DNA from 3 places in the Rhodococcus jostii RHA1 genome. Region 1 is predicted to be linked to each of the others. Evidence: riboswitches for the same ligand, from Rfam matches in the RefSeq annotation. Region 1 holds a riboswitch; each other region holds the start of a gene.
What was found. Region 1 has a riboswitch for cobalamin ahead of RHA1_RS30415 (ABC transporter substrate-binding protein). Riboswitches for the same ligand answer to the same signal wherever they lie in the genome.
Positions count from the first base shown of each region.

Region 2: it holds a riboswitch for cobalamin, as region 1 does, so the genes downstream of both, cobN (cobaltochelatase subunit CobN) here and RHA1_RS30415 (ABC transporter substrate-binding protein) in region 1, are expected to answer to the same signal.
Region 3: it holds a riboswitch for cobalamin, as region 1 does, so the genes downstream of both, RHA1_RS21600 (CbtB domain-containing protein) here and RHA1_RS30415 (ABC transporter substrate-binding protein) in region 1, are expected to answer to the same signal.

Region 1 covers NC_008268.1:6,707,386-6,711,370, forward strand. Annotated here, with positions in the region: gene RHA1_RS30410 (MMPL family transporter) at 1-1,449, opposite strand, end outside; cobalamin riboswitch at 1,552-1,683, shown strand; gene RHA1_RS30415 (ABC transporter substrate-binding protein) at 1,778-2,770, shown strand; gene RHA1_RS30420 (FecCD family ABC transporter permease) at 2,767-3,855, shown strand; gene RHA1_RS30425 (ABC transporter ATP-binding protein) at 3,852-3,985, shown strand, end outside.
Region 2 covers NC_008268.1:229,207-233,191, reverse strand. Annotated here, with positions in the region: gene RHA1_RS00900 (precorrin-2 C(20)-methyltransferase) at 1-494, opposite strand, end outside; gene RHA1_RS00895 (precorrin-8X methylmutase) at 491-1,117, opposite strand; gene cobG (precorrin-3B synthase) at 1,142-2,275, opposite strand; cobalamin riboswitch at 2,282-2,424, shown strand; gene cobN (cobaltochelatase subunit CobN) at 2,481-3,985, shown strand, end outside.
Region 3 covers NC_008268.1:4,669,423-4,673,407, forward strand. Annotated here, with positions in the region: gene RHA1_RS21590 (DUF5996 family protein) at 108-1,049, shown strand; gene RHA1_RS21595 (CbtA family protein) at 1,061-1,855, opposite strand; gene RHA1_RS21600 (CbtB domain-containing protein) at 1,846-2,040, opposite strand; cobalamin riboswitch at 2,064-2,196, opposite strand; gene RHA1_RS21605 (antibiotic biosynthesis monooxygenase family protein) at 2,248-2,562, opposite strand; gene RHA1_RS21610 (alpha/beta fold hydrolase) at 2,595-3,350, shown strand.

The sequences.
Region 1 (3,985 bases):
GACCGCCGCGCTCTGGTCGTCGGTGGTGACACCCTCGGAGTAGACGGCCTGGACGGCGACCAGTTCGTTGCCGGACGCGACGACGGTCGCCGCCCCGATGCCCTCCACCTGGCCGGCGGCCTGGGCAACCGCGGCACCGTCGGCCGCGGTCGGGGCGGTGCCGTCGGTGCCCCGGAGAATGAGGGTGGCGCCGTTTCCGGTGGTCGGAAATTCGGTGGTGAGAGTGTCGGTGGCGATGCGGGCGGGGTCGTTCTCCGGCAGCGCCGTGTACGTGACCTCGCCGAGCGACGCGCTGAGCAGGGGCGAGGCGAGGACCAGCAGCCCCGCGACGATGCCGACCGCGATGGCGACCGGCCGCCGCATCACCCAGGTGACGACGGAGCCCCAGAACTTGCGGGCGCGAACCTCCCCACGCTGCGAAGCGTCCTTGTGCCAGGTCAGTGCGTTGATGCGATGCCCCAGGATCGCGAGCAGCGCCGGAACCGCGGTGAGCGACAGCAGCGCCGCGCTCGCGACCGCGGCCATCGCACCGAACCCCAGAGACTTGATCACGTCCTGCGGAAACACGAGCATGCCCGAGAAGGCGCACACGAGAAGCAGACCGGAGAACAGCACGGTGCGGCCCGCGGTCAGCACGGTGCGCCGGGTCGCCTCGGCGACGTCGGCGCCGGACTCGAGTTCCTCGCGGAAACGTCCGACGACGAACAGGCCGTAGTCGATCGCGAGCCCCAGGCCGAGCAGGGACGCCACGTTGATCGCGAACGAACTGACGTCGGTGAACAGGGTCAGCAGGCGCAGGGTGGCGAGGGCACTGAAGATCGAGAGCAGCCCGACGAACACCGGAACGGCCGCGGCCACCAGTCCGCCGAAGATGAAGACCAGCAACACGAGAGTGATCGGGAGCGCGATCGCCTCGGCCAGCACCAGGTCCTGTTGCAGCCGGTTGTTGAACGCCACACCCACCACCGAATTGCCCGCGAACTCGGTGTCGATGCCCTCCACCTCGAGCTTCGGCAGCAGGTCGTCGAACGTGGCGGCCGTGATCCCGGCGTCCGGGTCGACGGTGATCGCGGCCGACGCCTTGGTGCCGTCCTCCGACACCATCAGCTGCTTCTTCGCCGCGTCCGCGGTCCAGTACGACGTCACCGAGTACGTCGGCACCTCGGCGGCGAACCGGTCGAGACTCGCGGTCACCTCGGGGCCGATGTCGTCCAGGGTCTTCCCGTCGGGTGCGGTGTAGATCGCGATGATGTCCGGTGTCTGCGGACCCAGGTTGTCCTGGACGATCCGGGCCACCTCCGCGGATTCGCTACCGGGATCGGTGAACCCGCCCGAGCTGAGTTTCGCGAAGACACCGGTGCCCCACAGGCCGCTCACCAGAACGGCGACGACGGCGAGGCTCAGGACCCACCATTTGCGTGAAACAACGGTCGAGGCCCAACGTGTCATGCGTCATCTCCGGCGTGTCGGGGGCGGGCAGCTGCGACTGCCGACTGTAGTGCGGATCGGGGTGTCACCGACGGGGGTGTGATGCGGCTCCCGGCAAATCGTGCATACTCGGCATCGCACTTGCAGCCACACGCACGGGGGAAGCCGGTCCGAATCCGGCGCTGACCCGCAACGGTAGGCCACCAGATCCTTTCGGTGGCGAGCCCGATTACCCGGCGTGGGGTGTGCGACATCCTTTTCGTCGTGGTCTACGAAGCGGAGTCCTGCAGGCGCCGCACCGGCGTCTGCTGACTTCTCATTCGTGGCTCTGAGCCGCAATGAGGTTTACATGCACGGTCAGTTGTTCAGAAGTACCGGTCTGGCCGCGCTGGTGGCCGCGCTGGTGGTCGCCGGCTGTTCGCGCGGGGAGTCCGTGGGGCAGACCGCTTCCGCCGAATCCTTCGCCGAGCCGGTGTCCGTCACCAACTGCGATCGAACGGAGACGTTCGACGCCCCGCCCCAGCGCATCGTCAGCATGAACGATCACGTCACCGAGGTGCTGATCGAGATGGGGGCCGGCGACCGCATCGTCGGCACGGGGTACGGCGACGCGACCCCGCTGCCGGAGTTCGCGGACGCCTTCGGGAAGATCCCGAAACTCGCGAAGGAGTACCCGACCCGGGAGCAGATCCTCGACCTCGACCCCGACCTGGTGGTCGGCGGAATGCGGAGCGCATTCGACGAGAAGGAGGGGCGGTCGCGTGAATCCCTCGGCGACCAGGGCATTCCCACGTTCCTGTTCTCCGAGTACTGCGGGCACGGCTTCCCGGACATCGGTTTGCTGCGCGGCGACTACCAGCAGCTCGGCGAGATCCTCGGAGTCCCGGACCGGGCGCGGGCGATCACCGACCGGGTGACGTCCGGGTTGCAGGCCGTGCGCGACGAGATCGCGGGCACCGCCCCGGTTCCGACGTTCTTCTACGATTCCGGCGAGGACGTCCCGCTGACGATCGGCGGTGTGGGAGTCGGCCAGCTCATCGCGGACCACGCGGGCGCGGCCAACCTCTTCGCCGAGGGCGAGAAGCCGTATTCGAAGTCCACCTGGGAGATCATCGGTGAACGCGCCCCGGAGGCGATCGTCGTCCTCGACTACGGCACGACGAGTGCGCGGGCGAAGATCGACTTCCTGAAGTCGCACCCGATCATGTCGACGACACCCGCCGTGAAGGCCGGCCGCTTCGTGGTGGTGCCGCTCGACGACTTCTTCGAGAGCCCGCGCCTGGTGCGGTCGGTGGAGACGATCGCGCGGGCACTGCATCCGGACGTCGTCGGCGCGCGATGACCGTTACCGCAGCACGCGCGGCACCGCCGGCGCAGGCGCCGCACCCGGCCCGCGCACGCCTCGGTTTCGCGGGCCTGATGGTGGCGCTCGCGCTGACGACCCTGTTCGTCGTCGGCCTCGCGGTGTCGTTCGGTTCCGTGCGCATCCCGGTCGGCGACGTGTGGGCGATCGTCGCGCACCGCGTGGCCCCCGGCGCATTCGAGTCCTGGTGGTCACAGGCGCGGGAGTCGATCGTCCTCGACTCCCGGCTGCCGCGGGCGCTGACCGCGGCGGCCGTCGGTGCGGCGCTGGCCCTGGCAGGCGCCGTGGCGCAGGCGGTGACCCGCAATCCGCTGGCCGACCCCTATCTGCTCGGCGTGTCCTCGGGTGCCGGTTTCGGCGTGGTGGTGGTGACGGTGCTCGGGCTCGGGGTGGGAGCGCTCGGCGCGTTCACCGTCCCCGTCGCGGCGTTCCTGGGCGCGATGGTGCCGCTGTTCCTGTCGCTGGCGATCGGCGGACGGTATCCGCAGCCGACGGCCGTCATCCTCGTGGGGGTCGCGTCGGCGCAGGTGTTCTCGGCCCTCATCACGTTCTCGATCCTGGTCGTCGCGGACGAGCATCAACTGAGTTCGGTGATGCACTGGCTGGCGGGCGGTTTCGGCGACTCGCGCTGGTCGACGGCGATCTTCCCGGCCGTGGCACTCGCGACGGTCGGGGCTGCGATGATGCTGAGCGCGAGCCGAATCGACCTGCTGCAGGCGGGAGACGACGGCGCCGCCGCCCTCGGCATGCACGTGCGACGCTTCCGCGTCGTGCAGTTGCTCGGTGTGTCGATGCTGGCCGGGGCCGCCGTGTCCGTCGCAGGCGGTATCGGCTTCATCGGTCTGCTGGTGCCGCACCTTGCCGGGTACGTCGTGGGCGCCCGGGCGGTCAGGCTGCTGCCCGTCGCCGCATTCCTCGGCGCGATCGCGATGGTCGCGGCGGACACGGCCGCGCGGTCGGTCGCGCACAGCATCGAGGTCCCGGTGGGCGTCGTCACCGCGCTCGTGGGAGCGCCGATCTTCGTGTGGATGCTCTACCGGCAGTATCGGAGGGCCGAACAGTGACCGCCCTGAGCCTGCAACGTGTCCGCGCCGAACTCGGGTCGCGGGAAGTGCTGCACGGCATCGACTTCTCCGTGCGTCCCGGGGAGGTGCTGGCGTTGGTCGGGCCCAACGGTTCCGGCAAGACCACCGC
Region 2 (3,985 bases), 6.5 Mb from region 1:
GGCAGGACGGTCAGAATTTCCTCGCCCTCGACCAGCGGCATCGCCAGTGCGGCGGAGGCGGCGCTGATCGACGTGACCCCGGGAACGACCTCCGCCTCGAAGCGAGGCACCAACCTCTTGTGCATGTGCATGTAGGAGCTGTAGAACAGCGGGTCGCCCGCCGCGAGGAGCGCGACCGAACGGCCGGCGTCGAGGTGGGCGGCGAGTCGCTGCGACGCCTCCTCGTAGAACTCGTCCATCGCCCCCTGGTAGCCGCCGGGATGGTCGACGGTCTCGGTGGTGACGGGGTAGACGAGGTGCTCCTCGATCTGGCCTTCACGCAGGTACGGCGCCGCGACCGCGCGGGAGATGCTCTTGCCGTGCCGGGCGCTGTGGAACGCCACCACATCGGCCTCGGCGATGACCCGCGCGGCCTTCACCGTCACCAGTTCCGGGTCACCCGGTCCGATGCCGACGCCCCACAGTTTGCCGGTCACGCGCTCTTCGGAGCTCATTCGACCTCGCTCGCAATCGCATTCAGCGCCGCAGCCGTGATGGCACTGCCACCCCGGCGGCCGCGGACCACCAGATAGTCGAGTCCGCTCGGGTGCTCGATCAACGCTTCCTTCGACTCCGCGGCACCGATGAAACCGACCGGACCGCCCACGATCGCGGCGGGCCGGGGTGCACCGGATTCGATCATGTCCAGCAGGTAGAACAATGCGGTCGGGGCGTTGCCGATCGCGACGACGGCACCCTCGAGTTTGCTGCCCCACAATTCGAGCGCGGCCGCCGAGCGGGTGTTCCCGATCTGCTCCGCCAGCACCGGGACCCGGGGGTCGCGCAGCGTGCAGAGCACCTCGTTGTCCGCGGGGAGACGCTTCCGGGTCACGCCTGCCGCCACCATCTGCGCGTCGCACAGGATCGGGGCGCCGCCCGCCAGCGCCGCGCGGGCGGCCTTCACGACGCCGGGGGTGAACGCGACGTCGTCCACGAGGTCGACCTGACCGCTCGCGTGGATCATGCGGACCACGGCCTGCGAGACGTCCTCGGGAAAGGCACTGAGATCCGCCTCGGAACGGATCGTGGCGAAGGACTGGCGGTAGATCTCCGCGCCGTCTCGGATGTACTCGATCATTCGCTCACGATAGAGGCACCGCGGTCACGGCTCCTCCACCCGGTAACCCGTCTCCGTGGCAACGACGTCGGCGACCTCACCCTTGGGCCGCCCGCAGCACCGCTCGCAGCCCGACCAGTGCTGCCTGCCCTCCACCGGGAGTTCGCCGCGCGCGACGGCATCCCGCGCGTCGGACCGCACGTCGGCGAGTGCCTTCTCGCATCCGGGCTGCCCGGTGCAGGCACTGACGTTCAGCCAGGGGGAGTTCTCGTCGAAGATCAGGCCCATCGGGGCGAGGACCCGGACGACCTGCTCGGCGGACCACTCGTCGAGATCGCACAGCAGCACCGATTTCCACGGCGTGACGATCACCGGTTTCTCGACGGCGGCGAGGAACTCGGCCAGCCGGGCGTCGAGGATCCCGAACGCGAGACCGCCGCCGAGGGTCACGTTGCCGTCCGGTTGGTCGAGCCACCCGATCGGCGGCCGATGCTCGTCGAACCCGTACACCGGGTCGGCGGTCGGAGCCAGCGTCAATGCCGACAGGGTTCGTTCGACCCCGTCGGCGATCTCGGACAGCCGCCAGTGCTGATCGCGCAGCTCCAGGAAGACGCGGGCGGCGTCGAGGAGCACCTTCACCGATTCCGTCGTCGTGATCCGGGCGCCGCTGTCGCGACCGGCGAGAACCAGGGCGACCTCCGTCTCGCTCACCGCATGGACACCGAAATCGCCGCCGAGCGCCGAGACGTCGCCGCGCCCGTCGTCGAGGGTGAACAGGGTGCGGCCGGGCAGGTCCGCCAACGCGGAGTCCGCGCACAACGTCCGGTCGAGTTCGTCGACCAGATCCCGCAGGTCCGCAAGTCCACCGATCCGGCCGGTCAGCGGCGAGACGAGGATGTTGCGGACCCGTTCGTGCGTCTCCGACGGCAGGAGACCCGCGTCGGCGAGGCGGCGCGCGAATTCCTGCGGGTCGCGGACCGCCCGCAACTGCGCATTGCCGCGGGAGGTCAGTTCGATCTCGCCGTTCCCGAGGTCGCGGGCCGATTCCGCGAGGGTCTGAAGCTGGGTGGAGGTCAGCACGCCTCCTGGGAGGCGCACGCGTGCGAGCGCACCGTCCGCGGCCTGGTGGACCTGCAGCGCGCCGGGGCATGCATCGGGGCGGGAACGGGAGTCGACCATGGTCCCAGGTTACGTCCGGCCCCGGGTAGCATCTCCAGCACTTGCGACAGCAGGAGAGGAAGCCGGTGAAAATCCGGCGCGGTCGCGCCACTGTGAGCTCGCCGAAACCGGTGGGCGAGCCAGACCCTCACCTGCCGTCCTCCGACCTACGGTTCCGCACAGAACCACTGCCACGGGGCGCGACACCCCCAGGAAGGCTCCACACGTGATCCTGCTGCTCTCCACCTCCGACACCGACCTGCTCAGCGCACGCGCCAGCGGGGCGGACTACCGCTGGGCCAACCCGGCACGGCTGCTGGTCGAGGAGGATCTGCCGGGACTGCTCGACGGCGCCGACCTGGTCGTGGTTCGCATCCTCGGCGGCCGCCGGGCCTGGGAAGAGGGCCTCGACGCGGTCCTGGCCAGCGGGCTGCCCGTGGTGGTCCTCGGCGGCGAGCACGCCCCGGACGCCGAGCTGATGGAGTGCTCGACGGTCACCGCCGGTGTGTCGGCGGAGGCGCACAACTATCTGGCCGAGGGTGGCGCCGACAACCTCGCCCAGCTGCACCACTTCCTGTCGGACACCGTGCTGCTGACCGGTCACGGTTTCGAGGCGCCGGTCCACCTGCCGAGCTGGGGTGTCGCGCCGTTCGCTCCCGCTGTGAACCCGGAGCGCCCCACGATCGCCGTTCTCTACTACCGCGCCCAGCACCTGGCCGGGAACACCCGCTACATCGAGGCACTGTGCGACGCCGTCGACGCGGCGGGCGGCACTCCGCTGCCGATCTTCTGCGCGTCGCTGCGTACCGCCGAACCGCAGTTGCTGAACACGTTGCGCCGGGCGGACGCGATGGTGGTCACCGTGCTCGCCGCCGGCGGCACCAAGCCGGCCGGAGTCTCGGCCGGTGGCGACGACGAGGCGTGGGACGTCGCCGCACTGGCCGCGCTGGACGTGCCGATCCTGCAGGGCCTGTGCCTGACCAGCAGTCGTGAGTCGTGGGAGTCCAACGACGACGGATTGTCGCCGCTCGACGTCGCCACCCAGGTCGCGGTCCCCGAGTTCGACGGTCGGCTGATCACGGTGCCGTTCTCGTTCAAGGAGATCGACGCCGACGGTCTCTCCACCTACGTTCCGGACGCCGAGCGCGCCTCCCGGGTGGCGGGGATCGCCGTCCGGCACGCCCGACTCCGGCACATCCCCGCATCCGACCGCCGGATCGCTCTGATGCTGTCGGCGTACCCGACGAAGCACGCCCGCATCGGCAACGCCGTCGGTCTCGACACCCCGGCCAGTGCGATCCGGTTGCTCACCGAGATGCGGGCCGCTGGATACGACCTCGGCCCGGTCGACGGGCCGGATTCCGTGCCGGGTCTCGCGGCCCAGGACGGCGACGCGCTGATCCACGCCCTCATCGCCGCCGGCGGACAGGACCCGGACTGGCTGACCGCGGAGCAGCTCGAGGGCAACCCGATCCGGATCTCCGCCGCCCGCTACCGCGAGTGGTTCTCGGCGCTGCCCGCGGAACTGCGCGAGGGCGTCGAGGACCATTGGGGTCCGGCGCCGGGCGAACTGTACGTCGACCGCTCACAGGATCCTGCCGGTGAAATCGTCATCGCCGCAATGCAGTTCGGAAATCTCGTGCTGATGGTGCAGCCGCCGCGCGGATTCGGGGAGAAGCCGGTGGCGATCTACCACGACCCGGACCTGCCGCCGAGCCACCACTACCTCGC
Region 3 (3,985 bases), 2.0 Mb from region 1:
CACTCCGGGGAGTGGAGGCCACCCCTACCCGGGTATGGGTGCGACACGCTTGCCATCACCCCGTACGAGGGGCACATTGAAATGCACGTCGTCGGCAGGGAGGCACTGTGCGCGAGCAGACACGGTCCGGAGATGCGTGGCCGGCGTTGAAGGTGGACGACTGGACGTCGACGCGGAACACCCTGCACATGTGGACGCAGATCGTCGGGAAGATCCGCTTGGCCCACGCACCGCTGATCAACCACTGGTGGCAGGTCCCGCTGTACGTGAGCCCCCGCGGTCTCACGACGTCGACGATTCCGTACGGCACCGACTGTTTCGACATCGAATTCGACTTCGCCGACCATCGACTGGTGATCCGCACCAGCACGGGCGGCACCGGGACGGTCGCCCTCGAACCGAAGTCGGTGGCCGATTTCTATGCGGAGACGATGGACACGCTGGCCGAACTGGGTGTGGCGACGACCATTCTGGCCCGGCCCAACGAGGTGGACCCCGCCGTCCCGTTCGCGGAGGACACGCAGCACTGTTCGTACGACGGTGAGTCGGTGCACCAGTTCTGGCGGCAGCTCGTGCAGGCCGACCGCGTCCTGCACGAGTTCCGTTCCCATTTCATCGGGAAGGTCAGTCCCGTGCACTTCTTCTGGGGTGCGCTCGACCTGGCCTGTACGCGGTTCTCCGGAAGAACAGCACCGACTCATCCTGGGGGAGCGCCGAACTGCGGCGACTGGGTGATGGTCGAGGGTTACTCGCATGAGCTGAGCAGCTGCGGTTTCTGGCCCGGTGGTGGCGTCGAAGGCGCGTTCTACGCGTACGCCTACCCGGAGCCGGACGGGTTCGCCGACTACCCGGTCAGGCCCGACGGAGCCTTCTACAGCAAGGAGAACGGCCAGTTCCTGCTGCCGTACGAGACCGTGCGCACCGCAGACGATCCCGATGCCGCACTGCTGAAGTTCCTGCACAGCACGTATGACGCGGCCGCCGAGCGGGGTGCCTGGGACCGGGCCGCCCTGGAGGCGGACCCGGCCCGATGGGACAAATCCCGCTGACGCCCTGTGGGTCAGGCGGCGTTCGCCGGCGCGGGTGCCGTGGCCCGGGTGGCGCGCTCCGTGAGGAACGCGAATGCCAGTCCGAGAACCAGCCACAACGTGGCCTGCGTTGCGAGGGACGACAGCCGGAACTGCCACAGCAGCACTGCGGGGAAGTCGTCGCCCACTTCGTCGACGGTGGGCAGCACGAGGTAGCCGATGGTCACCACGACGAGGAAGGCGAGAACCGGCGCCGCGATTCGCAGCGACAGGAATTCCTGCGCCGCGACGGCCTTCGCCGCGAAGACCGAGGTCACCACCGCGAGCAGACCCAGCACGACTGCGGCGAGCCACAGCCAGGTGCGCTGGGTGATCGTTTCGGGGTCTCCGACAGCCGGTGGGTTGGCGGGGTACTTGAAGAACGGCACCGCCTCGATTGCCAACCAGCCCAATGTGGCCAATGTCAGACCGAGCAACGGCCCGGACAGCGTCGTCACTCGACGTGCGTAATTCGCGACGACGGCGAAGATCGCCCCCAGAGCCAGGCCCGCAAGGGACGTGGCGAGGAACAGCCCGAAGCGCTGTCCGTCACGGCTGACCAGTGCCTCTTCCTCGTCGTGCGAGTGCCCGGCCGGCTCGGCCGCCTGAGTGGCGTCGTGTGAGTGGACTTCGGCTTCGGCGGCGCTGTTCGACTCTTCGATCGCGATGGCCGCATCGATGTGCGACTCACCGAGGACGAACGCGACGCCACCGGCCAGGATGCCTGCGATCAGGCCGGCCAGCAGGCCGCGGATGAGGAGTTTCGCGAAGGAATCGGTCAGTGGCATGGCAGACCCAGGAGGTGGCGGCCGTCGTGCATCAGTTCATGCATGTACATGCCACTGCGCGAAATCGCGCCCTGGTCGAAACCAACGAGGTAGAGAGCGAGCATCGCGAACAGAACGATCGCGAAAGAGATGACGGCGAGACGGGTCGTGTCGACCGACGAGCCGGGTGCGTAGGCGAGTGCCATAGTTCCTCCTGGGATTTCGCGTCCCCTAGGTCCAGGCGATGGCCGCAGTATCTGGCTGTCGAGGTGGCTCCCGTGAAGGACTACTCCGATTTACAGTGGCGCGACCGCTCCGGGATTGCACCGGATTCCTGCCGAACCATCGCTTTGTCCTGCGAACTTTTGCACCCGGCGGGCCGTCGTGTCAATCCTCCCGCTCGGCCCCGTCTCTCAGCCCTTGTTCGCTGCCGCGACGTCGAGAACGACCTCGAACTCCAGCAGAGACGCTCCGGACGCCACCGGCTTCTTCTGCTCACCCGCGTGTGCTTCCCGGGCCGGACCGTCGCGCCACGCCGCGAATGCCTCTTCGCTCTCCCACTGGGTGACGACGAAGTAGCGGTTCTCGCCCTTGACGGGGCGCAGAAGCTGGAATCCGAGGAAGCCGGGGGAGTTCTCCACGGCGTGCGCGCGCGCTGCGAAGCGCTTCTCGAGTTCGGGGCCTGAGCCCTCGGGGATTTCGATTGCGTTGATCTTTACCACTGCCATGCGGGCGAGATTACTCCGCTAGCGTCGGAGGGGTGGCAGGTGAGAGTGCGTTGCACGACGAGGGTGGGACGGGGCAGCAGATTCTGCTGTTGCACGGGCTGATGGGCAGCGCGCGGACCTGGGGTCGGCACGTGCCGTGGTTGCGCGAGCACGGCCACGTCTTCACGTTCGACGCCGCAGGTCACGGCAGGCCCGCACCGTCGCGGTTGACGACGGAAGCGTTCGTGGCAGATCTGGCCGCCGCACTCGCGCCCTTCGCCGAGCCGTGGGTGGTGATCGGTCATTCGATGGGCGCCCTGCACGCGTGGTGCCTGGCGGCCGAACACCCCGAGAAGGTGTCGGCGCTCGTGCTCGAAGACATGGCCCCCGACTTCCGGGGCCGGACCGCCGCGGACTGGGCGGCGATGATCTCGAACTGGCCGCAGCCGTTCGCGACACGGGAAGACCTCTTCGAGTTCTTCGGTCCGGTTGCCGGACAGTACTTCCTGGACTCGTTCGAGCAGCGCGCCGACGGCTGGTACCTACACGGGGACGTCGACACGTTCCGCGACATCTCCGAGGAGTGGGGCGGCAGGCACTTCTGGGACCAGTGGGCGTCGATCACCGTTCCTGCCCTGCTGATCGAGGGGGAGTTCACGATCACCCCCGACGGTCAGATGCGGACCATGGCGGAGCGGCATCCCGGCGCCGAGTACGTCCGCATCGAGGACGCCGGGCACCTCGTCCACGACGACCAGCCGGAGCAGTACCGGAAAGTGGTCGAGGAGTTCCTCCACGGGCTGGGCTGAGAGCCACCTCGTCCGCTGCGCAGGAGATTGTGTTCGTTTTTTTCGCTTCATGGTTGAGGTATGGCCGCTCGGATGAACCACACGGTGTTGCCGCCGGGCGCCGACGATCGGGACCTTCTCACCCGCGTTGAAGTATGTTATCGCTGGTCAGGATGATGTGACGATCTCGACTCCGGAGGGTTCGGCGCCGTTGCCGGACAGTGTCCGGAGGCTGCTCGTCGACGCGGTCACGGCTCTGGATCGGGGGCAGGCGGTGACGGTGGAGCCGCATCGGACGGTGTTGACGACGCAGGAGGCCGCGGAACTGCTGGGCATTACCCGGCCGACGTTGGTGCGGTTGCTGGGCCGGGAAGATTCCGTACTCGTCGCCGGGCAGGCACCGGCGGGTGGAGTTGGCGGACGTGCCGGCCTTTCGACAACACGAGCGCGCGCGATGCGGTCAGGTGTTCGAGGAGATGGCGCACGAGGAAACCCCAGACCCCGGCGACGCCGCTGACGGCTTCGTCTCGACCCGCTGATCGAGGGGCAGGGCAACCATGGCTGCCTGTCGGGTGGTTCTCGACGCGTGCGTCCGGCTTCCGCAGCTGACCGACGAGCAGATCGACTCGTTGCCGCCCGAGGTCCGGCAGACGTAC